3 regions of the Adlercreutzia equolifaciens DSM 19450 genome follow, and region 1 is predicted to be linked to each of the others. Evidence: predicted binding sites of a transcription regulator. Region 1 holds the regulator's gene; each other region holds the start of a gene.
What was found. The regulator HrcA, encoded in region 1, represses chaperone genes, less so after heat shock. The targets are predictions, from matches to a motif close to TNTTAGCANNCNNNNNNNNNGNNTGCTAANA.
Positions count from the first base shown of each region.

Region 2: the regulator HrcA is predicted to act here: its motif matches at 4,248-4,278, upstream of htpG (molecular chaperone HtpG).
Region 3: the regulator HrcA is predicted to act here: its motif matches at 3,648-3,678, upstream of AEQU_RS08065 (co-chaperone GroES).

Region 1 is NC_022567.1:1,386,574-1,394,024, forward strand. Features, by position in the region: gene mtaB (tRNA (N(6)-L-threonylcarbamoyladenosine(37)-C(2))-methylthiotransferase MtaB) at 1-106, opposite strand, end outside; gene AEQU_RS05495 (RsmE family RNA methyltransferase) at 103-894, opposite strand; gene dnaJ (molecular chaperone DnaJ) at 906-2,054, opposite strand; gene hrcA (heat-inducible transcriptional repressor HrcA) at 2,111-3,121, opposite strand; gene hemW (radical SAM family heme chaperone HemW) at 3,405-4,535, opposite strand; gene dusB (tRNA dihydrouridine synthase DusB) at 4,767-5,738, opposite strand; gene AEQU_RS05520 (hypothetical protein) at 5,741-5,926, opposite strand; gene AEQU_RS05525 (flavodoxin family protein) at 6,027-6,674, shown strand; gene lepA (translation elongation factor 4) at 6,804-7,451, opposite strand, start outside.
Region 2 is NC_022567.1:534,435-541,885, reverse strand. Features, by position in the region: gene mihF (integration host factor, actinobacterial type) at 1-226, shown strand, start outside; gene AEQU_RS01875 (TrmH family RNA methyltransferase) at 298-1,200, shown strand; gene AEQU_RS01870 (hypothetical protein) at 1,207-1,806, shown strand; gene htpG (molecular chaperone HtpG) at 2,137-4,125, opposite strand; gene AEQU_RS01860 (hypothetical protein) at 4,359-5,135, opposite strand; gene AEQU_RS01855 (HipA domain-containing protein) at 5,132-6,010, opposite strand; gene AEQU_RS01850 (hypothetical protein) at 6,270-7,451, opposite strand, start outside.
Region 3 is NC_022567.1:2,027,124-2,034,574, forward strand. Features, by position in the region: gene AEQU_RS08050 (uracil-xanthine permease family protein) at 1-499, opposite strand, end outside; gene AEQU_RS08055 (xanthine phosphoribosyltransferase) at 496-1,074, opposite strand; gene groL (chaperonin GroEL) at 1,450-3,084, opposite strand; gene AEQU_RS08065 (co-chaperone GroES) at 3,287-3,574, opposite strand; gene AEQU_RS08070 (response regulator) at 3,822-4,523, opposite strand; gene AEQU_RS08075 (sensor histidine kinase) at 4,516-5,751, opposite strand; gene nadE (NAD(+) synthase) at 5,889-6,725, opposite strand; gene AEQU_RS08085 (hydrogenase maturation nickel metallochaperone HypA/HybF) at 6,876-7,232, opposite strand; gene tatC (twin-arginine translocase subunit TatC) at 7,233-7,451, opposite strand, start outside.

The DNA.
Region 1 (7,451 bases):
CAGATTCTGCCACAGGAGCACCCCCGCGCTCGCCGAGCAGCCGCTCGAAGCCGTCGGCCTCCACGCGGTTCACTTTGCAGCCCAGATTGATGATGGAGAACTTCATGCGTTGCCCATGCCGCCCAGCTCGTAGAGCACGAGGGCCGGGGCCACGATGCCGGCTGTTTCGGTACGCAGGATGGACGGGCCCAGCGTCACGAGGCGCGCGCGGCCGTTGCAGCCGAGAAGAAGCTGCACCTCCTCCTCGGCGAGGCCCCCCTCAGGGCCCACGACCACGGCGATGCGGGCGTCGGCTGCCGGCGTGCACGTCGCGAGGAGCGCGTCCTGCACGGCCTCGCGCAGGCTCGCCGTCCCGGGCGCCTCTTCCCAGCACACGAGCACGGCCGTCGCCTGGTCGAGCATCGCGGCCGCCTCGCGCACGGAGACGGGCTCGGCGACCTCCGGCACCCGGGCCTGCCCCGATTGCATGGCCGCGCTTTTGGCGATGGCCCGCCACCGCTCCGTCTTCGCAGCCGCCTTCTTTGCGTCCAGCTTCACGATGGAGCGGGCGCAGGTAAGGGGAACGAAGGCCGCCACGCCTACCTCGGTGGCATGGCGGATGACAGTCTCCATCTTGTCGCCCTTGGCCAGGCCCTGCAGCAGAATCACCTGCGGGCCGGCCTCGCTCGCGTCTTCATGGCGCGCAATGGAAACGAGGGGCAACTCGTCCGCAAAATCGACGATCTCGCATTCGAAGTAATCCTGGTCGGCGTCGATCACCGCGATGTGCTCCCCCGTCGTCAGCCGGAGCACCCGCGCGTGCTTCGCGTCGTCGGCCTCAAGGCGCAGCGGGAACACTGCCTCCGTTTCGGCAGCGAGCACTTGGTTTTCCAGGAAGAAGCGCGGCAGCGACATGATCGGCGGCCTTATTCGAAAATGTCGCGGAGCTTCTGCAAGGGCGAACGCTTCTCCTCGTTCACGTCCTCGCCCATCTCCGCCGCCAGCTCTTCCAGAAGTTCACGCTCGCGCTTGGAGAGCTTCCTCGGCACCTCCACGGCGATATGCGCGAACAAGTCGCCACGGGCATCGCTTTTCAGGCGCGGCATGCCGAAGCTCTTCACGCGCACGATCTGGTCGTTCTGGCAGCCCTCGGGGATGGCAACCGTGACCTTCTCGTCCTCGTAGATGCCGTCGATTTCGATATCGGCGCCGAGCGCCGCCTGCACCATGGGAACCACGAGCTTGCAGTGCAGGTTGTCGCCGTCGCGCTCGAAGAACTCGTCGGGGGCGATGCGCACGGTGACGATGAGGTCGCCGGCCGGCGCACCCTGCATGCCCGCCTCGCCGAAGCCGTGGATGCGCAGCTGCTGGCCGTCGCGAATGCCCTTGGGAATCTCCACCGAGACGCGCTGGCGGTCGGGCACGCGGCCCTGACCCTCGCACTCGGGACACGGGTTGTCGATGACCGTGCCGGTGCCGTGGCAGGCGGGACAGGTGCTCGCCGATTGCATGTCGCCCAAGAAGGTGTGCTGCACGGTGACGACGCGCCCGGTGCCGTGGCACTCCTCGCAGGTCACTTCCTTGCCGTCCTCGCCCAGACCCGTGCCGTCGCAATCGGGGCACGGCGCCAGGCGGTCGTAAACGATCTCCTTCTTCTCGCCGGTCGCCGCCTCTTTCAGCGTGATGCGGATGCCCACGCCCATGTCGCGGCCGTCCTTGCGCACCTGGCGTCCGCCTGCGGCCGCGCCGCCGAAGAAGGTGGAGAAGATGTCGCCCATGCCGCCGAAGCCGCCACCGAACAGGTCCTCGAAATCGATGCCGACGCCGCCGTAGGGGCCGCCGCCGCTCGCCGCGCCGGGAATCGTGCCAAAGCGGTCGTACTGGGCCTTCTTCTGGGGGTCGGACAGCACGTCGTAGGCCTCGTTCAGCTCCTTGAACTGGTCTTCGGCATCCGGTGCCTTGTTCACGTCCGGGTGCAGCTCCCGCGCCCTGTGGCGAAATGCTTTCTTGATCTCGGCTTCGGAGGCGTCGCGGGAGACGCCGAGGATTTCGTAGAGGTCCTTAGTTGCGGCCATGATAGGTGAATCTTGCCTTTCTTCGTTCGCTCTTCTGTGTTCTTGGTAACGCGCGGCTACTCGCCGTGCAGCGCGCACTGGGCGGCGCGGACGGCGCGGATGGCGCGCTCGTAGTTCATGCGGGTGGGACCGATGACGGCGACGACGCCCTCGGACTCGCCGCGACCGTAGGGGCAGGCCACGATGGAGACGCCGGCCAGCTCCGAGGCGGGGTTCTCGTGCCCGATGCGCACCATGACCGGGCCCCCTTCCGCGGCGGCCTCGTCGAAGGTGCTCAGCAGCACGCGGTCGTCCTCCAGCACTTCTATGACCGGCAGCAGGGCCTTCGAATCGCTGAACTCCGGCTGGCGCAGAAGCGCCGAGACGCCAAGGCTGTGGGCGCGAGCGCTTTCGGACTCGCCCAAGCATTCTATGACCTCGTCGATGATGAGCTGCACGAGCGGGTCGCTGAGGGCCTCCACCGTGCCGGCGTCCATGGAGCGGCGCACGTCGCGGGCCGAGTGTCCGGCGAGCACCCGGTTCAGCAGGTTCTGGGCACTTGCCAGCTCGTCGGCGGAGACCTCGTCGGCGAAGGTGACCGTGCGGTTGACCACCTGGCCGTCCTCGGCCACCACGATGACGATGGCCTGCCAGGACGAAAGCGACACCAGCGTGATCTGGCGAATGCGGCCCGCGAGCACCGAGGGCGCCATGACAATGGACAGGCAGTTGGTGAGCCGCGCGAGGGCCGCCGAGGTGCGCTCCATGAGCGCGTCCAGCTCCGAGGCCGAGGCGCGCAGCTCGTCGACCATGGCCTGGTGTGGGCGCTCCTCCTCGGCCAATCCCGACGAGAGCAGCTCGTCGACGAAGGTGCGGTAACCGGCGTCGGTGGGCACGCGCCCGGCTGAGGTGTGCGGCTGCTGGATGAAGCCGGCGTCTTCCAGGGCAGAGAGGTCGTTGCGCACCGTGGCGGGGCTCACGCCTAGGCGGTGCCGCTCGGTCAGGGTGCGCGAACCGACGGGCAGCGCGTACTCGATGTAGTCCTCGATCAGCGCGCGCAGCACTCTCTGGCGTCGCTCCGACAGCATATCCGCTCCTCTCGCCTTCCCGTACCGTCCCGCGCGCCGGGCGCGGAACCTTCCGTTGTTGACGCCATTTTAGCAACCGCAAGGCGAGAGTGCTAATGGAAGCGCCCATCTCGACGCAAGCGACACACAAGCACAGGTGGAAGGCGGCCCTTCGGGAGCGATTCCGTAGGGGCGGTGCTTGCGCCGCCCTCCCGAGCAAGAAAGATTTTCGGCGTTGAAGAGGGGCGACCAAGGTCGCCCCCTACGAAGGTGGTGGTATGCGAAGCAGGGATGATGGGTTGGCTTACGGGGCAAGGTCGAGGAGGCGGCCGTAGAGCTCGTTGCCGCAGAGCCAGCCGGCGTCGGTGGGGCGCCAACGGCCGTCCGCGTGTTCGACGAGGCCCAGGTCGGACAGCTCGTCGAAGGCGACGAGGACCGAGCTGCTCGCCGCATCGCCGTCGATAATCGCCGCCGCCCGGGACAGGTGCTCGTCGGAGACGCCGCGGGCCATGCGCATGCCTAGCATGAGGTCCTCGGCGGCCATCTGCCGCGCGTCCAGATCGTCCACCACCTGTCCGTCCTGCACCCGCATGCGACGCTCGGCGTTCTGGGTCATGGTGACGGCCGAGCGCCCCAGCCCCAGGTAGGGCTTCCCCGTCCAGTAGGCGGTGTTGTGGCGGCTCTCGAAGCCGGGCCTCGCGTAGCTCGCCACCTCGTAGCGGTGAAAACCCGCGTCCTCGAGGATGAGTCGCGCCTCTTCCATGGCCGCTGCTTCCACGTCCTCGTCGGGCTCGGGCATCTCTCCCCGCATGATAGCGGCATCGAAGGGGGTGTGCGGCTCGATGGTCAGCGGGTACACCGACACATGGTTCGCGCCGAGCGCCACCGCCTCCCGCACGCTTTCCGCGAAGGACTCAGCGCTCTGCCCGGGAATGCCGCACATCAGATCCACCGATACGTTCTTGAAGCGCTCCTGGGCCGCGCGCACCGCCGCCCGGGCAGCCTCGGCGTCGTGGGCGCGGCCCAGGATGCGCAGCACCTCATCGTCGAAGGACTGCACCCCGATGGAAAGCCGGTTCACCCCGAGCGCCCAAATATCCCGCACCATGGGTGCCGTGAGACTTTCGGGGTTCGCCTCCATGGTGCACTCGATTTCAGGCTCAAGATGCATTGACATCGATAGCGCATAAAGGAGCATCGAAAGCCGCCCCATCCCGATATGGCTCGGCGTCCCCCCGCCCAGATACACCGTCTCGATGGCCCCGAGCTTTCCCTCCCTCGAGGCCCGGCGGATATCCATCACGAGCGATTCCACGTACTCGTCGATAATCGGCGAGTCCCGCTCCACCGCCGAAGTGGCGAAATCGCAGTACCCGCACCGTCTCACGCAGAACGGAATGTGCAGGTAGAGTGCCTTATAGGGATTGTAAGCCATGAGGGTCCTCTCTTTCCGACCGAGTAGTCCGACGCTAGGAGGCATTGCAACCGAGCGAGTTCCGCAGATGGTATCGAAGGCGCAGCGATGCGCGGAAAGACTGACCATGGCGCCTTCGATACCAGCGAGGACTGTCTGAGCGAATTGCGATGCCTCCTAGCGTTGGACGGACAACCCTGATGCGAGATGGACAGCAGGAAATCGGAGCGATATTGGTGCGAGACGGACAAATCACGAATGCTCCCGGGCAATCTCCAAAAGCTCGTCGAACACTGCATCGAAGTCGGCCAGGGTCGTGCAGTAGTTGATGCGCCCGCGGGCAGCGGCGGCGCCGGGCAGCCCCGCCATGTACCACATGGCGTGCTTGCGCATGCGCACGATATTGCGCCCCTCGCGATGGGTGAGCAGCTCCGCATGGCGACGCGCCATGGCGATACGTTCCTCAACCGTAGGCGGTGCAGGTTCCGCCTCCCCGACAAGTGCGGCCTGCACCTGGGAGAACAGCCACGGGTTGCCCTCGGCGCCCCGGGCGATCATCACCGCGTCGCAGCCGGTCTCGGCCGCCATGCGCACGGCATCGGCACCGCTGCGGATGTCGCCGTTGCCCACGACGGGCACGGACACCGCCTCGCGCACGCGCCCGATGACGCCCCAGTCGGCACTTCCCCGGTACAGCTGCTCGGCGAACCGCCCGTGCACCGTGACCCCGTCGGCTCCGGCCTCTTCCATGAGGCACGCGAAAGCGGGCGCCGTCTCGTCGCCTTCCGCCCAGCCCCGCCGGAACTTCACCGTGACCGGATGCTCCACGGCCCTCTTCACGGCCCGCACGATGGAGGCGGCCAGCGCGGGATCCTTCATGAGCGCCGAGCCGTCCCCCTTCGACACGATCTTGCGGGCGGGACATCCCATGTTGATGTCCAGATAGGCCAGTCCCTCCCCCATCTCCTGCTCGATCCAGGCGGCCTGGGAGGCCATGACGTCCGGCTCGTGGCCGAACAGCTGCACGGCCACCTGGGACTCGCCGTCGGCCAGGGCCAGCAAGTGGCGCGTCTTCTCGTTGGCGAAGGAGAGCCCCTTGGCCGAGACCATCTCCGTGAAGGCCATATCCGCCCCGGCCTCGCGGCACAAGGTGCGGAAGGCGATGTCGGACACGCCGGCCATGGGCGCGAGCAGCACCCGGTATTTCCCGAAGAGCCCTTCCACGACTAAAGAATCCCGAACAGCAAAAGCCCGATGAGCACGATGAAGCCCAGCACGAACAGAAGGCAGCCGATGCCCACGAAGGTCTTGGACGTGCCGCTCATGCCCATGCGCTCCCGCTCCTCGGCGATCTTCTTCTCGTCGAAGGGATCGTTGATCCAATCGTAGTCTTCTTTTGGTTCCCTGCTCATCGGTGCTTCTTTCGACTGCTGCGTTTAACGGTGTAGAATGAGCATAGTTTAATGGATGCGCGCCGAGGACGCGTCGAGATCACAAGAAGAGGAGACGATCGTGAAGGTACTGCTCATCAACGGGAGCCCGCGCTGGAAGGGCAACACGAGCCGGGCGCTGGAGGAGGCTGCGGCCGCCCTTCAGGCCGAGGGCGTGGAGACCGAGCTTGTCTGGATCGGCAACAAGGAAATCCGCGGGTGCATCGCCTGCGGCATTTGCGGCAAGACCGGCGAGAAGCGCTGCGTGTTCGGAGAGGACTGCTGCAACGATCTCATCGCCAAGGGCGCCGAGTGCGACGGCTTCATCGTGGGGTCGCCGGTGTACTACGCCGGCATGGCCGGATCGCTGCGGGCGCTCATGGACCGCATGTTCTACGCCGGCGGGGCGAACTTCCGCTTCAAGCCCGCCGCCGGCATCGCCGTGGCGCGGCGGGCCGGGGCCATCGAGGCGGCCGACCAGATCAACAAGTACTTCCAGATCAACTGCCAGCCCCTCGTCTCCAGCTCCTACTGGAACCTCGCCTACGGACGCACCCCCGGCGAGGCGGAAGGCGACGGCGAGGGCTTGCACACCATGCGCGTGCTGGGCCGTAACATGGCCTGGATGCTCAAGTGCATCGAGGCCGGCCGCGCCGCGGGCATTAATGCGCCGGAGATGGAGCCCAAAGTCATGACCAACGTGGTACGCGAGGATCTGCTGGGCGAATAGCCCTCTTGCACCGCACGCAACCCGTAGAGGGGCGACCTTGGTCGCCCCTCATCAAGTGAGGTACTCATACGTGAAGAGGGCTGACCAAGGTCAGCCCCTACGGAGAATATCCCGGCAGAGAGGCAGCTCCTACTCGTCCACCTTCAGGATCGCCATGAAGGCCTCTTGGGGCACCTCCACGTTGCCGATGGCCTTCATGCGCTTCTTGCCGGCCTTCTGCTTCTCCAGAAGCTTGCGTTTGCGGGTGATATCGCCGCCGTAGCACTTGGCGAGCACGTCCTTGCGCTTGGCCTTCACGGTCTGGCGCGCGAGCACCCGGCCACCGATGGCCGCCTGGATGGGCACCTCGAACATCTGGCGCGGGATGATCTCCTTCAGCTTGTCGCAGAGCACGCGCCCGCGGTCGTAGGCCTTGTCCTTGTGCACGATGAACGACAGCGCGTCGATGGGCTTGCCCGAAAGCAGGATGTCCAGCTTCACGAGCTGCGAGGGCTTGTAGCCGTCCATCTCGTAGTCGAGGGACGCGTAGCCCTTCGTGTTCGACTTCAGCTTGTCGAAGAAGTCCAGGATGAGCTCGGACAGAGGGATCTCCCAGAGCATTTCGACGGTGGTCTGAGAGAGGTAGTTCATGGTGACGAAGTTGCCGCGCCGGCCCACGGCCAGATCCATCACGGCGCCCACGTAGTCGGGCGGGATGAGGATCTTCGCCTTCAGGTAGGGCTCTTCCACGTGATCGATGGAGCCGGGATCGGGCATCTCCTGGGGCGAGTGCAAAGA
Region 2 (7,451 bases), 850 kb from region 1:
CACCAACAAGCTCGCCATGGGTCTCACCACCCCGGCCGAGGTTCTCGATCAGATCGACGACCCGATCATCGGCCGCATGAAGGTCAAGGCTTTCGTGAACGCCCTGCCCGGCTTCGGCAAGGTGAAGACCGAGAAGCTCATGGAGGAACTGGGCATTCCGGCCGAGCGTCGTCTGCAGGGCCTCGGCTCCAACCAGATGGCCGCCCTAAAGGCCGCCCTTTCCTAAGTCTCAACCGAGGCAATCTTGCAAGCGCCCGCCTATAATAGACGGGCGCTTTTGTTTTGGAAGGAACCGGCATGCCCCTTATCTATGTAGACACATTGGAAGACCCACGGCTCGATGCGTTCGCGCGGCTGACCGAGGCTCAGCTGCGCAGTAAGCTGGAGCCGGAGCGTGCGCTGTTCATCGCCGAGTCGCAGAAGGTGATCGAACGGGCCTTCGAGGGCGGCATGGAGCCGATCTCGCTTCTTATGGAAGAGAAGTGGCTGCCTTCCATGGCACCGCTCATCGAGCGCATGGAAGAGCGGGCGGGCGCGCCCGAGATGCCGGTGTTCGTCGCGCCTCATGACGAACTTGAGCGACTCACCGGCTTCGAGCTGACGCGCGGCGCCCTCGGGGCCTTCCGTCGCCCCGCCCTGCCCACCGTGGCCGACGTGCTGCACGAGGCGCGGCTGGTGGCGGCGCTTGAAGACATCACGAACCACACCAATGTGGGGGCCATCTTCCGCAGCGCAGCGGCCCTCGGGGTGGATGCCGTGCTCGTCAGCCCCGCCTGCTACGACCCGCTGTACCGCCGCGCCGTGCGCGTGTCTATGGGCACCGTTTTCCAAGTGCCGTGGACCCGTATTGGAGACGCAGACGTACCGAATCGCCCCGGCTGCGGGACCTGGAGCGACGAGGGCATCGCCGAGCTGCGCGCGCACGGCTTCACCTGCGCCGCCATGGCACTCTCCGACGACTCAGTGACTCCCGACGAGCTGAATGCGCTTTTGGCCGAACGTGAGGCGTCCACCGGCGAACCCGCGAAGCTGGCGCTGCTGTTCGGCACCGAAGGCGAGGGGCTCTCCCCCGCCACCATCGCCCGCTGCGACTATACCGTACGCATCCCCATGGCCCACGGCGTCGATTCCTTGAACGTCGCCGCCTCCAGCGCCGTGGCCTTCTACGCCTTCCGGCAGCTGAGCCAGCTGGAGAGGTAGGAAACAATGATATCTCTCGATCCCCGTTCCACGTCCTCTGCTCAAGATAACACAGGGAAAGCAAGCGCCCCCATCGTCCAAAACGATTCGCAGCTGAACAGCGACTCCACCGACCAGAGCGCGACAAACAGGAAGATCGGCAAGGACAGCGCAAGTCCGCAGAAAGTGCCACGAAGGGTCACCGCGGCTACCTGGGTCGTGCGCCTCTGCTTCGCCTTCGTGTTCGTCGTGAACGTGCAGTGCGCCCTGGGGTTCGCACTCGCGCCCGAGGCCTACATGGGCGCCTACGAGCTCGGTGGCGTGCCAGGTCGCGTGGCCACTCAGGGCATCGGTATCGCCTTCCTCATGTGGAACTGCACCTACCCACTCGTCATTTGGCGCCCCGAGCGCCACCGCACCCTCGCCAGCGTCGTACTGGCTCAGCAAGTCGTAGGGCTCGTCGGAGAGTCGCTCATCCGTGCCACCCTGCCCGCCGGCCACGACCTGCTGGCCAGCAGCATCGACCTGTTCATCGCCTTCGACGCCATCGGCCTCGTTCTCATGGCCGCCTCATGGGGCATCTTTTTTCTGCTTGAAAAGCGCACATGCGCTAGGATCCACGCCTAGGCGATTTGCCTTCCTGTTTTTTGCCAAATATTTCGATTGTTAGCACCTCGAGGAACTAAATCCCTGCGCTGCTCCCACTCTTCTTACTCGTAAGGTAAGTGAATTATACAATACTCATTATTTTATTGTCATTTTATCCCTTTACCCTGCTGAGCGAACCTCTCGGGCACTGCCCTTTCTGCTAACAATCGCAATATTTGCCGAAAAACACGGGAAAGGATCGCGCTTGGCGATCCTTTCCAGGAGAGAGAAGGGGTTCTCGGGTTTGCTTAATTCGGCGGCTCGAGGGCACTTCCGCGCCGGCGTGCACCACTGGTTGGCAGGCTGGGCCTACTTCATCAGCTCAGCGACAGCCTGGGCGAAGGCGAGCGGGTTGTCGGGCAGAATGCCCTCCACGAGGAGTGCCTGATCGAACAGAAGGCCCGCATAGGTGCGCACCTTTTCGTCGTCGCCGGCCTCATGAGCCGCTTGCAGCGTGGCGAACACCGGGTGCTTGGCGTTCACTTCCAGCACCAGGTGCATCTCGGGCAACTCGTCAGTGCCCGGCTGGCTCTTCAGCACCTGCACCATGGCCAGCGACATGCCGCCCTCGCTCGTGACCACGGCCGGCGCATCGGTGAGGCGGGTGGAAACGACGACGCGCTCCACCTTGCCGTCAAGCGCCTCCTGCATAATGCCGAACAGCTCGGCATTGGACTCGGTGGCCTCCTCGGCCTCCTTCTTCTCCTCATCGGTGGTAAGGCCCAGGTCCTCGGAGCCCACGTTCTTGATGAAGTAGGGCTGCTTGTTCTCCTCGTCGCCGTCCACCGCGTGCTCGCCGTAGGTGCCCATGGCCATCATGCAGAACTCGTCCACGTCCTGGTCGCACAGCAGCACGTCGTAGCCCTTGGCCAAAACCGTGGTCACGAGCGGCATGGCGGCCAGGCGCTCCAGCGAGTCGCCTGCCGCGAAGAAGATGGAGTCGGCTCCGGCCGGCGCATCGGCCAGATACTCGTCCAGGGTGATCATCTTCTGCTGCTTAGCGGAGTAGAACAGAAGCAGGTCGGCAAGCGTGTCCTTCGCCATGCCGTAGCTCTGGTAGATACCGAACTTCAGCGTACGGCCGAACTGCTTGAAGAACTCCTCGTAGGCCTCACGATCGTCGTCGCGCATATTCGCCAGGTCGGCCTTGATCTTCTTCTCGAGACGCCGGGCAATGGCGCGCAGTTGGCCGTTGTGCTGCAGCGTCTCGCGGGAGATGTTCAGCGTGAGGTCGGAGGAATCAACCACGCCGCGCACGAAGCCGAAGTAGTCGGGCAGAAGCTCCTCGCACTTGTCCATGATGAGCACGTTGGAGGAGTACAGGGCGAGCCCGCGCTTGTAGTCCTTCGAGTACATGTCCCACGGCGCGCGGCTCGGCACGAACATAAGCGCATCGTAGTTCAGCGACCCCTCAGCATGCACGGAGATGGTGCGGGCCGGGTTTTCGAAGTCGTGGAAGTCGGTCTTGTAGAACTCGTCGTACTCCTCCTGGGAGACCTCGGACTTCTTGCGCTTCCAAATTGGGATCATGGAGTTGATGGTCTCCACCTCGGTGTAGCTCTCCCACTGCGGCGCGGCCGGCTGGTCGCCCTCGGCCGGCTCGGGGGCCTCCACCTTGCGGCTCTTTGTCACTTCCATCTTGATAGGATAGCGCACGTAGTTGCTGTAGCGCTTGATGAGCTGCGTGAGCCCGTGCTCGCTGGCGAAGGTGCCGAAGGACTCGTCGGCGGTGTCGTCCTTCAGGTACACGATGACGTCGGTGCCATGCTCGGCGCGCTCGGCCGGCTTGATGTCGTAGCCGTCGATGCCGTCGGACTCCCAGGCCCAGGCCTCGCCGCTTCCGATGGCGCGGGAGACGACGCGCACCTTCTTGCCCACCATGAAGGCGGAGTAGAAGCCGACGCCGAACTGGCCGATGATGTCCACATCGGTGAGGTCGTCGAGTCCCTTCGCCTCGCCGGGCTCGCTTTCGGCAGCAGCCTCGGCCTGGGCGGCCTTGAATTCGAAAGAGTCGGAATGGGCGATGGTGCCGAGGTTCTTGTCCAGCTCGTCCTTGGTCATGCCGATGCCGTTGTCGGACACTGTGACCGTGCGCTCGTCGCTGTTGTAGCCCACCGTGATGGCCAAGTCGTCGCGGCCCACGGCCACAGACGGGTCGGTGAGGCTGCGAAAGTACAGCTTGTCCACCGCGTCCGACGCGTTGGAGATAAGCTCGCGCAGGAAGATCTCGCGATTGGTGTAAATGGAGTTGATCATGAGGTCGAGCAGCTTTTTGCTCTCTGTCTTGAACTTGCGCATAGGTTTTGTCCTTCTTTCCTAGAGGCGGAAGACACATAACTGCCCCAGTGTAGGTCGCGCGCCGGCGGTGTCTCGCGGTGCGTTCGGTCTGTACGTCAGTCGTTGACCGGCGGCGACAAAAGCGTTAGCAGTCTCCCTTACTGAGTGCTAACACCACATTCTACGCAGAAGGAAACCTAAGTCAATACCTATCAAGTTTTCTTTAAGTTTGATCGGACGAGACCCTGAAAGCATCAGCCTTCCTGCTGTTCCCACTCGGCTATGCGACGGTAGAAGGTGGCCTCGCCTACCCCGATGCTCTCGGCCGCCTTCGCAGCGGTCCACTCGTGGGCGCGGTAACGGGCAATGGCCTCGCGGAGCATCAGCTCGTCGACGGGCTTCCGTCGGCGCCCCGGGCGAGCCGCAGGCCCTCCGCCTCTCGTCTCGGCCCGCCTCCCCCGTGACGCCTTCTCATGCAGCAGCATGAAGCTCTCGTAGAGAACCTTCCGCTCGGCGCCGCCCAAGGGCTCGCCCTCGCATTCCACGGCATCGCCGGCGCACAGGGCAGCAAGTACCGAGCCAACGGCCTGGGGCGAGTTCGCCGCAGACGCAACAGCCTCCTCCATCCCCAGGACACCAGGGGCACCTTCGGGCACTGCGCGGAAGTACAGCTTGTCGCCGATATAGCGCCGGGGGGAGCGGACGAGCCATTCGAGGGGATCCCAATAGTCCATCCCGCATTCATCCAGCAACGACCAAAGGTCCTCACGATTGGCCATGGGCGCGCGGTCGGCAATAAGGGTGGGCGTGCGGTTATCGCGCTCGTAGCACGTCTTGCGCACCGACAAATCGAACCCGGGAATACCCTGGAAATCCGAGGAATCCAGCAGGTCGATCACCTCGTAGTTCGGTTCCAGCTCGTAGCGGAAGGTTTCGTCCTCCCTCATGATGTAGCGCATCAGCGCCACCACGTAGGTAAAGCCGCCGCGACCGTCAAGGCAGAGCTGGGCGGCAGTAACCGACTCTCTCACAGAAACCTCCTTCCGAGCGAAGCCCAGGACGATTCCAGGATGCCATGGTAGCGAGCTTGAATCATGTGACGATAGAACGCACGATGACACTCGCTGATTGGCATTTCGCCCACAAGCGCCTCGATACGTTCCAGCTGAATACGGCCCATGACCTCCTCGAGGGCGCGGTTGCACTCGGGGAAAGCGAGGCTGTTTATCACCTCGTAATAGGAGCTCTTCCTTCCCCGCAGCTTAATCTGCGACAGAGGGAATCCGTACACGCGCTTGGCCGTCTCCTCGGGAGATGTCACAATGGAAGCCATCTCGTCCTCGTCGGTCATATTGGGGAAGAGGCAGGATCCGTTGTCGAAAACGGGCGCCAGCGCATACGCATTGTCCCGCTTGATGAAGCCCCAGTTCATGCCGTGGCGATCGAAATTGCCCAGCAGGGCGTCCACGATGAACATCTCCCAGAACATCGAGATCGTTTCGGCAACGTCGGTGAGCTTTGAGTTGTCGCGCAGCATGCGCATGATGTCCTCGTAGTCGTACTGGTAGGATTCCTTGTCCTCGTCCAGGGTGCTCTCCCCCACATCGTTGAAGGGGACGAACTGCTTCCCATCGGCCACGAAGCTCTTGCAGGCAACTACTTCCTCACCGTGGCGCAATCCGAGAAACACCTTCTGGGTTGGATACCCCAAGACCTCGAAGATGCGCGAGCCCAGATATTCCGAAAGATGGTTGTTCCGCATGCCGAAGGGGGTGCGCTTGCGGAACTTCAGCATATATTCGCAGGGGCGACCACCGCCGTTCGGCACCAGAATCGCTTCCTTGCGCTCCGAGCCGCCGTATTGCACGTCGCTCGCAGGATATATCGAGAAGTCGATGAGCTCCATAGCTGTTCCTATCAAAATTAGGTTTTCATTTTGATAGGAAAAGTATAGACATACTCTATCAAAATTAAAACCTCATTTTGATAGAGTAGCTCGTTTCACGCACTCACAAGACATTTGCAACAGCCTGTTGCAATATTTAAAGCTGAAACTTTGCCAACCCTCTTCGTCTCATTGGACAATATTGCACACAGTGTGTGCAATATCACTTCATCAAGTTCGCCATCGATGCCCAGCGCGAAGCCCGCAAGAATCATTTCAACTAGCGAACCTTGATCTCGGCCTCATCCAGAGCCATCTCATACGAGAAGCCCGATCTTGCGCTCAGAACTACCGCCGACTCGTCTTTCCATTTTAGGGATCCCACGTATTCGTACGGAAGCCCCCAGGAGGCACGTGGCAAGCCAGTTACAACATCCTCGCTCTTCAAAAGCGCCCCATCTTTGCTAAACACCGACAAATTAACGACCAGATCATCGGTCGTATAATGCACCTTCACCTGAGCGCGCTTTCTCTTCCGCGACATTTTTTGTAGCCAAATCACATCATCAGGCAATCCCGCCTCCGCGAACCTGCGGCATCCCTCTTGAACAAATCGCACAGGGTATCCGACGCTCTCCAGTATTTCCAACCCCGACAGCACCATGTCCAATATCGCCACTTTACGCTCGTGGTTAGGAAGAGGAAATACGCTGAATGGATTGAACGGCACCCAAACCTCAAGGATTTTATCGCAAAGAAGCGGGGCTCTGCACTCTTCGACACTTTGCTCGCAGCAGAAGATAATACGATAGGAACAGAACTTGAAGGGGTCGCTCAAGCGAATGACATTATCGAAAACACATTGGGCCATTTGCGCAAATCGCGAAGATCGAGCCCTGCTGTACTGAGCAATATCAATTCGTCGGGCATCGGCGAGGGAGCATCCCTCGCGCGCCGCAATACGTTTGACGTTTCTTTCGTCGACGCCCCCGTTCCAGTCTACCATCAAGTCATCCATGCGCGAGCGATAGGAGGCCGAAAAAGCCTGCGCCCGAGCATCGTCCCATAGACCTTCTGGAAACACTTTAGACCTATCAGAAAAAGCGATCTCCATCCCCAACATCCGAGACACGTCTCCGCAAAGACCTATGGCCTTCGGCAGCGGTTTTTCTAGATCGTACTTCGGATCGATGCGCCCAATAACCTTGAATCCCGCCTTGTTTCGACGGGTATAAGTACCCACCGTTATCCGCTCAACGGTGCCTTCGTACGAATCGTCTTTCTCGCAATAATCAAGTTTCCTGAAACGTCGAAATAGATCCGGCCGCCTGAAGTCTATTTCATCCATATGGGGACAGTGATCGAAAGCAAACGGCGTCACCCCAATATCGCACATGGGGAGAAACCCTTCCTCGGGCTCATGAAGCCGCAACACCACTGCGACACCGTAAACGCCCTCAGC
Region 3 (7,451 bases), 640 kb from region 1:
CGCCGAGCAGCGAGAACCCGATAGAGGTCACCACCACAGCAGCCACAATGGGTGTGATGATGCGCCGCCACCAGCGGGCGAACAGGCCGAGCACGCCCTCGATGAGGCCGCCGACGATGACCGCTCCCACGAGCGCCCCGTAGCCCTGGGTCGCCGCGATGGTGCAGGCCACGGAGACGAAGGTGAAGCTGATGCCCATGACGATGGGAAGCCCGCTGCCCACGCGCCAGACGGGGAACAGCTGCACGAAGGTGCCGATGCCGGCAATGAACATGGCGTTCTGAATGAGCGTGGCCCGCAAGTCCTCGGGAAGGCCGGCCGCCGCGGCGATGATCGCGATGGGCGCGAGGTTCGCCACGAACATGGCCAGCACGTGCTGCAGGCCATAGGGGAAGGCCGCAAGCCAGCCGATCTCGCCATCAAGGGACGAGAGCGCCTTCATCTTCGGGTCGACGAACGCCACGCCGCCCTCGCTTTCCACGTTTCTCTTGCGGCTCATGAGCGGAACTCAATGGCGCCGGTAGCAGGGTCCATGGCCTCGACGATGGCGAGGGACTGCAGGTCGTAACCTGCCTCGCGCAGCTCGTCGCCACCGGGCTGGAAGCCCTTCTCGATGGCAATGCCGATGCCCTCCACGGTGGCCCCGGCGCTCTCGCAGATCTCGAGCAGCCCGCGCAGGGCGCAACCGTTGGCAAGGAAGTCGTCAATGATGAGCACGTGATCGTCGGGCCCGAGGAAGCGGGTGGAGACGATGACGTCGTAGATGCGGTTGTGGGTGAAGGACTGGATGCGCGTGGAATACATCGTGCCGTCCAGGTTGATGGACTGGGTCTTCTTCGCGAACACCACGGGCACGCCGAAATGATGCGCCACCACGGCGGCGATGCCGATGCCCGAGGCCTCGATGGTGAGGATCTTGTTAATGGGCTTGCCCGCGAACAGGCGCTTCCATTCCTCGGCCATCTGGGAGAACAGCTCGATGTCCATCTGGTGGTTCAAGAAGGCGTCCACCTTCAGCACACCGCCCGCCTTCACCACGCCATCGCGGCGAATGCGCTCTTCCAACAATTCCACGGAAACCTCCTTGGGCTTCGGGGCCATTTTCGCGTATCGCACTATCTTAGGAGATCGCGCCCCTCTTGGGAACGACTGCCGAAAACGCCCATAGAAAAGGATGTGACCGCGAATTGGCTGTTAGCTCAGCTTGGAGAATGTGCTTTTTTTGAATAGGGGTTTGACCTGGTATTTCTTGAGTTTTACCAGGTCAAAATGGGTGTTACCCGAAAACAAAAAAGCACATTTTCCAAGCTGAGCGATCCAAAAAAGCACGATTTCCAAGATGCACAGCAAAAACCTGCGCACAACAGAAAGGGCGCCCTGATGAGGCGCCCTTCTGCGATTTAGTTGGTTGTGCGGTTAAGCCACGTGCAAGTTTTCCTTGCTTGGGGCCTAGTACATTCCGCCGCCGCCCTGCATGCCGGCAGCCAGAGCGCTCAGATCGGGACCCTCCTTGGGGATCTCGTTGATGGTGGCCTCGGTGATGAGGATGAGGGCCGCCACGGAGGCCGCGGACTGCAGCGCCGTGCGGGTCACCTTCACCGGGTCGTTCACGCCCATCTCGATCATGTTGCCGTACTCGCCGTTGGCGCAGTTCAGGCCCTCGCCCTTCGGCAGGCTCTTGACCTTCTCCACCACGACGGAGCCCTCGAAGCCAGCGTTCTGGGCGATGGCGCGCATCGGGGCCTCAATGGCCTTGCGGATGATGTCGATGCCGACTTCCTCGTCCTTGTCATCGGCCTTGACGGCGTCCAGGGCGCCGATGGCGTCCACGAGCGCCACGCCGCCGCCGGCGACGATGCCCTCTTCCACGGCCGCGCGGGTCGCCTGCAGGGCGTCCTCGATGCGGGACTTCTTCTCCTTCAGCTCGGACTCGGTGGCAGCACCCACCTTCAGCACGGCAACGCCGCCGGAGAGCTTCGCCAGACGCTCCTGGGCCTTCTCGCGGTCGAAGTCGGAATCGACGCGCTCGAGCTCAGCGCGGATGATCTGGATGCGGTTCTCGATGTCCTCCTTCTTACCGGCGCCGTCCACGATAAGGGCGGTGTCCTTGGTGACCTTCACGGTCTTGGCGGTGCCGAGCATCTCCATAGTGGCGTCGGCCATGGTCATGCCGAAGTCCTTGTCGATGACCTGGGCACCGGTGACCACGGCGATGTCCTCGAGGATGCGCTTGCGGCGGTCGCCGAAGCCGGGGGCCTTGATGGCCACGACATTCAGGGTGCCGCGCAGGCGGTTCAGAAGGATGGTGGACAGGGCCTCGCCCTCGACGTCCTCAGCCACGATGAACAGCGGGCGCTGGGCGCGCATGACTTCCTCCAGCAGCGGAACCATGTCCTGGATGGAGTTGATCTTCATGTCGGTCAGCAGGATGAAGGGATCCTTCAGCACCGCTTCCATCTTCTCCATGTCGGTGGCCATGTAGGGGGAGATGTAGCCGCGCTCGTACTGCATGCCCTCGACGATGTCCATGTCGATGCCGAAGATGGTCTGGGACTCCTCCACGGAGATGGCGCCGTCGTTGCCCACGGCGTCCATGGCCTCGGCGATCTTGTCACCGATGGCGGCGTCGCCGGCGGAGATGCGACCGACGTTGGCGATCTGCTCCTTGGTGGACACCGGGGTGGCGTCGGCCTTGATGGCGGCCACGATGGCGTCGGTAGCCTTCTCGATGCCGCGGCGGATGCCGAGCGCGTCGGCGCCGGCGGTCACGTTCTTCAGGCCCTCGGAGACGATGACGTCGGCGAGAAGCGTGGCGGTAGTGGTGCCGTCGCCGGCCACGTCGTTGGTCTTCACGGCCACCTCGCGCACCAGCTGGGCGCCCATGTTCTCCACCGGGTTCTCCAGCTCGACCTCTTTGGCAACGGTCACGCCGTCGTTGGTGATGAGCGGGGCGCCGTAGGACTTCTCCAGGGCAACGTAGCGGCCCTTGGGGCCAAGCGTCACCTTGACGGCGTCGGCCAGCTTGGAGACGCCCGCGGCCAGGCCGGAGCGGGCATCGGTATCGAACTTGATTTCCTTAGCCATAAGTTCGCGTTCCTTTCGTGTTCTATCTATTCTTAAAAATCAACAAGGGAAACAGCAGGCTTTTCGTGGTGAGTCGCATCGTGCTGAAGGTTCTGCGGTCTTGAGCTAAGCAGCCTTCGCGCTGTGTGCGAAAGACCGCAGGTTCTGAAGCGCGAGGCGGCCGCCACGGAAAGCCGTCGGGCGTGGTTGAATAAATAATTATTTATTCAACCACGGCGTAAATGTCGTCGGCGCGCAGGATAAGCACGTTCTCGCCGTCCAGCGTCACCTCGGTGCCGCCGAACTTACCGTAGATGACCTTGTCGCCGACCTTAACAGGCATAGGAAGCAGCTTGCCGTCCTTGTCCATCTTGCCCTCGCCCACGGCGATGATGGTACCGGTCTGGGGCTTCTCCTTGGCATCGGAGGCCAGGAACAGTCCGGAGGCGGTGGTAACCTCGGCCTCGTCCTGCTTCAGGATGACGCGGTCGCCCAGAGGCTTCAAATTCATAGCTTGCCGTCCTTTCAATGGTTGTTGTAGCGCCTTCGCGCAACTTCCAATTTAACCACTCGGTTAGGTTAAGTGCTAGCACTCGGTAGCAACGAGTGCTAAACAGTTACGCATCATAACAGCTACGGGAAGGAATGCAAGAGGGGACGGAGAAAAACTTGAGTTTTTTTCACTCAAGTTTCCTGTGATTATAATCTTGATCAGGGATTACTTTCCAAGTTGGAATTTGTGCAGGTGAACAGTCTCCCTAGGGGGCAGGCGTCACCAAACCCGTCTCGTAGGCGAAGACGACAAGCTGGGCGCGGTCGTGAGCATCGGTCTTAGCCATGACGCGGGCCAGATGCGTCTTCACCGTGGCCGGCGAGATGAACAGCTCCTCGGCGATCTCGTCGTTGGAAAGGCCCCGGGCCACCAGCACGAGAATCTCGCGCTCGCGGTCGGTGAGGCTCGTCAGCGCGGCGCGGCGAGCCTCGGCCACATCGGCGGCGCCCCAGCCGCCCCGCGGGCGCGCGGCCACGAAAGTCTCCACGAGCCGGCGCATCACCGAGGGCTGGATGAGCGCGTCGCCTCGGGCCACGACGCGAATGGCCGCCACGATCTCGTCGGGGTCGGCGTCCTTCAGCAAAAAGCCGCTCGCCCCGGCGCCCAGAGCATCGTAAACGTACTCGTCCACGTCGAAGGTGGTGAGCACGAGCACCCGGGTTTTTGCGAGCAGAGGATTCGATGTGATGGCGCGGGTGGCCTCGATGCCGTTCATTTCGGGCATGCGGATGTCCATGAGCACCACGTCCGGCTTGAGGCGCTGGGCCTCCTGTACCGCATCGGCCCCGTTTCGGGCCTCGCCGACGATCTCGATGCCCTCGTAGGTGCCGAGAATGGCCTTGAAGCCGCCGCGCACGAGATCCTGGTCGTCCACGACGAGCACGCGGATGGGATCGGCCTCACTCATGGGTCTCCTCCTTCTGGCTGAGGGGAACGCTCACGGCGATGCGCACGCCGCCGAGCGGGCTTGGGGACGCGGAGAACGTGCCCTGCAGAAGCCGCGCGCGCTCGCGCATGCCGAGCAGGCCGTGGTGACCGGCCGCGGCGGCCGGGGCAGCGAGCCCCTTCCCGTCGTCGTCGACGACAAGCTCGGCGAAGCCCTCCCGTTTCGTGGACAGTGCCAGCGTCGCACGGCGCGCCCCGGCGTGGCGCACGATATTCGTAGCTGCCTCGCGCGCGATGCCGAAGAGGGCCACGTCGATGAACGCCGGCACGCAGGCGCGGTCGTAGGCGGTCTCGTCCAGCGTGACCTCGATGTCGGCGCCTTCCAAATAGGACACCAAATCGCCCATGCGGTCGGTGCCCTGGGTGGGCGTCGTCTCGGCCGGCCCCTCCCCCGCGCGCAGCACGCCGATCATGGCGCGAATCTCCTCCAGGGCGCCTTTGGCGGTGCGGCGCACCTCGGCGATGGCCTCTTTGGCCGCCGCCGGATCGCGATCGACCAAGCGCTCGGCAGCAGCGGCTTGGATGCTCACGGCCGACAGCGAATGGGCCGTGATGTCGTGCACCTCCCGAGCGATGGAGACGCGCTCGGCCTCCACCCGGCGACGCGCCTCGGCCTCGCGGCTGCGCTCGGCGGCGACCGCGCGCTCCTCGATGGCGCGCGTGCGTTCCTGGTGCTCGTGGAGGGCATAGCCGGCGAAGGCGGCCGCCAGGGCCAGCGCCATGTTCTGGAGCACGGTGAGCTGCGTTAAGATGCGCGACTGCTCCGGGGGCGCCGGGGCAACGAGCAGCACCAGGCACATGACCGCGCACGCGATGGCCGCCTCGGCCCGCGAGCGCGCAGACGCCAGCGTGAACAGCGCGATGAGGGGGCCCGCCACGGACAGGGCGATGCCGTTCAGCTCCGCTTGAAGCAGGCCCCAGCTGACCAGGCACCACACGAACACGGCCCAGGGGAACTTGCGCCGCAGCACGAGAGGCAGCGTAGTGAGCGCGATGGCCAGAAGCGAGAGGCCCGAGGGCACCATGGCCTGGATGCCCATGAGCCGGCGCATGAACTCATCGGGAATGAGCAGGTTCACGGCCACGGTGAGCTGCAGGCAGCAGAACCCGAAGGCCCCCGCCGCGATGACGGCGTCGATGAGCCAGTCGGTGGCCGTAAGCTTCGGGGTATTTCGGAAGATCTTATCCATGACCGCTATGGTAAACGACTGCGCCGCCGCGCGCCATACACCGTGGGGTGTATGAAACGAGCCTGTTGAACAACGCCGGCACCAGACGGGGCTCGTTCGCCAGCGGGACGCGGGATCGCCAGCGGGACGCAGCTTCGCTAACGGGACGCGGGAGCGCCGTAGAACGACGCGTCAGGGTACGGAGGCTCCAATGCGCGTTTGAAGGCGTTGGCGTCGGTGCGGGCGATGACGTAGTCCACCAAATCGCGGCTCAGGCCGCTCTCGGCGACGATGGCCGCCGCGTCCCTCCCCTCTTCCACATAGGCGATGAGAATTCGATCCAGCGTGGCGTAATCGACCCCTAAGGACTTCTCGTCCTCCTGATCGGGCGCGAGCTCCGCGCTCGGCGGTTTCACGAACACGTTCACGGGAATGGGGCCGCACGCTCCCTCCTCCACGGCCCGGCGGTTGCGCCAGCGGGCCATGGCGAAGACGTCGGTCTTGTACACGCCGCCCAAGGGCGCGAAGGCGCCGGCGGTGTCGCCGTAAAGGGTGGAGTACCCCATGGCCGCCTCGGACTTGTTGCCCGTGTTCAACATGAGCCAGCCGTGGGCGTTCGAAAGCGCCATGAGGCACACCATGCGGCAGCGAGCCTGAGTGTTCTCGGCGGCCAGCCCGATGAGCGCCCCGCCGCAGGCCCGGGCGAGCACCGCCTCGAAGGCCTCGAAGGGCTCGCAGATGGACACCGTGATGTTGGAGATGCCGAGGTTGGCGGCGAGCGCCTCGGCGTCGTCGATGGACGACTCGCTGGAATAGGGGCCGGGCAGCATGACCCCGTGCACATGGTCGGCCCCCAAGGCGTCGTGCGCCATGACGGCCACGAGCGTCGAATCCATGCCGCCGGACAATCCGATGACCACGTCGGTGAAACCGGCGCTGCGCACGAAGGCGCCTAAAGCGTCGGTGCAGGCCTCGTACATCTGCTGGGGGTTCATAGGCGTCCTCTCGGGTTGGCGCAAGGGGCGACCCTTCGCTGCGCTCAGGTTGGAACGGTGACAGCATAGCAAAAGCGCTGCCACGAGTATGGCAGCGCTTTGTTTCGGGCCGATTGCCGGCATGCGTCATTCCGGCGACACGCGTGGCCGTTACTCCTCGGGAAGATCCACCTCGATGGAGTCGATCTGCAGCTCGCGTCCGGCCAGAAGCTCGGTGGCGAACGAGTCGCAGACGGGACAGAAGCGGTTGTAAAGGTCGTGCTCGAACTCGTGGCCGCATTCCAGGCAGACGCTGCGCGGGCGGATCATCGTTAGGCCTAGCTTGGCACCCTGGGTGAATGGGTCGGACTCGGCCAGGGCCTCGAAGGCGAACACGAGCGCGTCTTCCACCGCCTCGGTGGCCTCGCCGATGGAGACCTTCACGCCGAGCAGCCGCGTGGCCCCGGCCTCCCGGGCCGCCTCCGCTGCGGCGTCCATGACGCCGGTCATCAGTCCCAGCTCGTGCACTTACTCGTCCTCTTCCGCGGCGAGCTCCTCGTTCTGGCGCTTGATGCGCCGACGCAGCACCACCCGCGCGATGAGCAGGCTGCCCTCGTAGAGCATGATCATGGCGGCGAACATCAGCAGCATGGTGACCGGCGAGGCGTCGGGGGTGACCACAGCGCAGATGACCATGAGCACCACGTACACCGTCCGCCAGCTGCCGCGCAACTTCTTGTAAGGGAT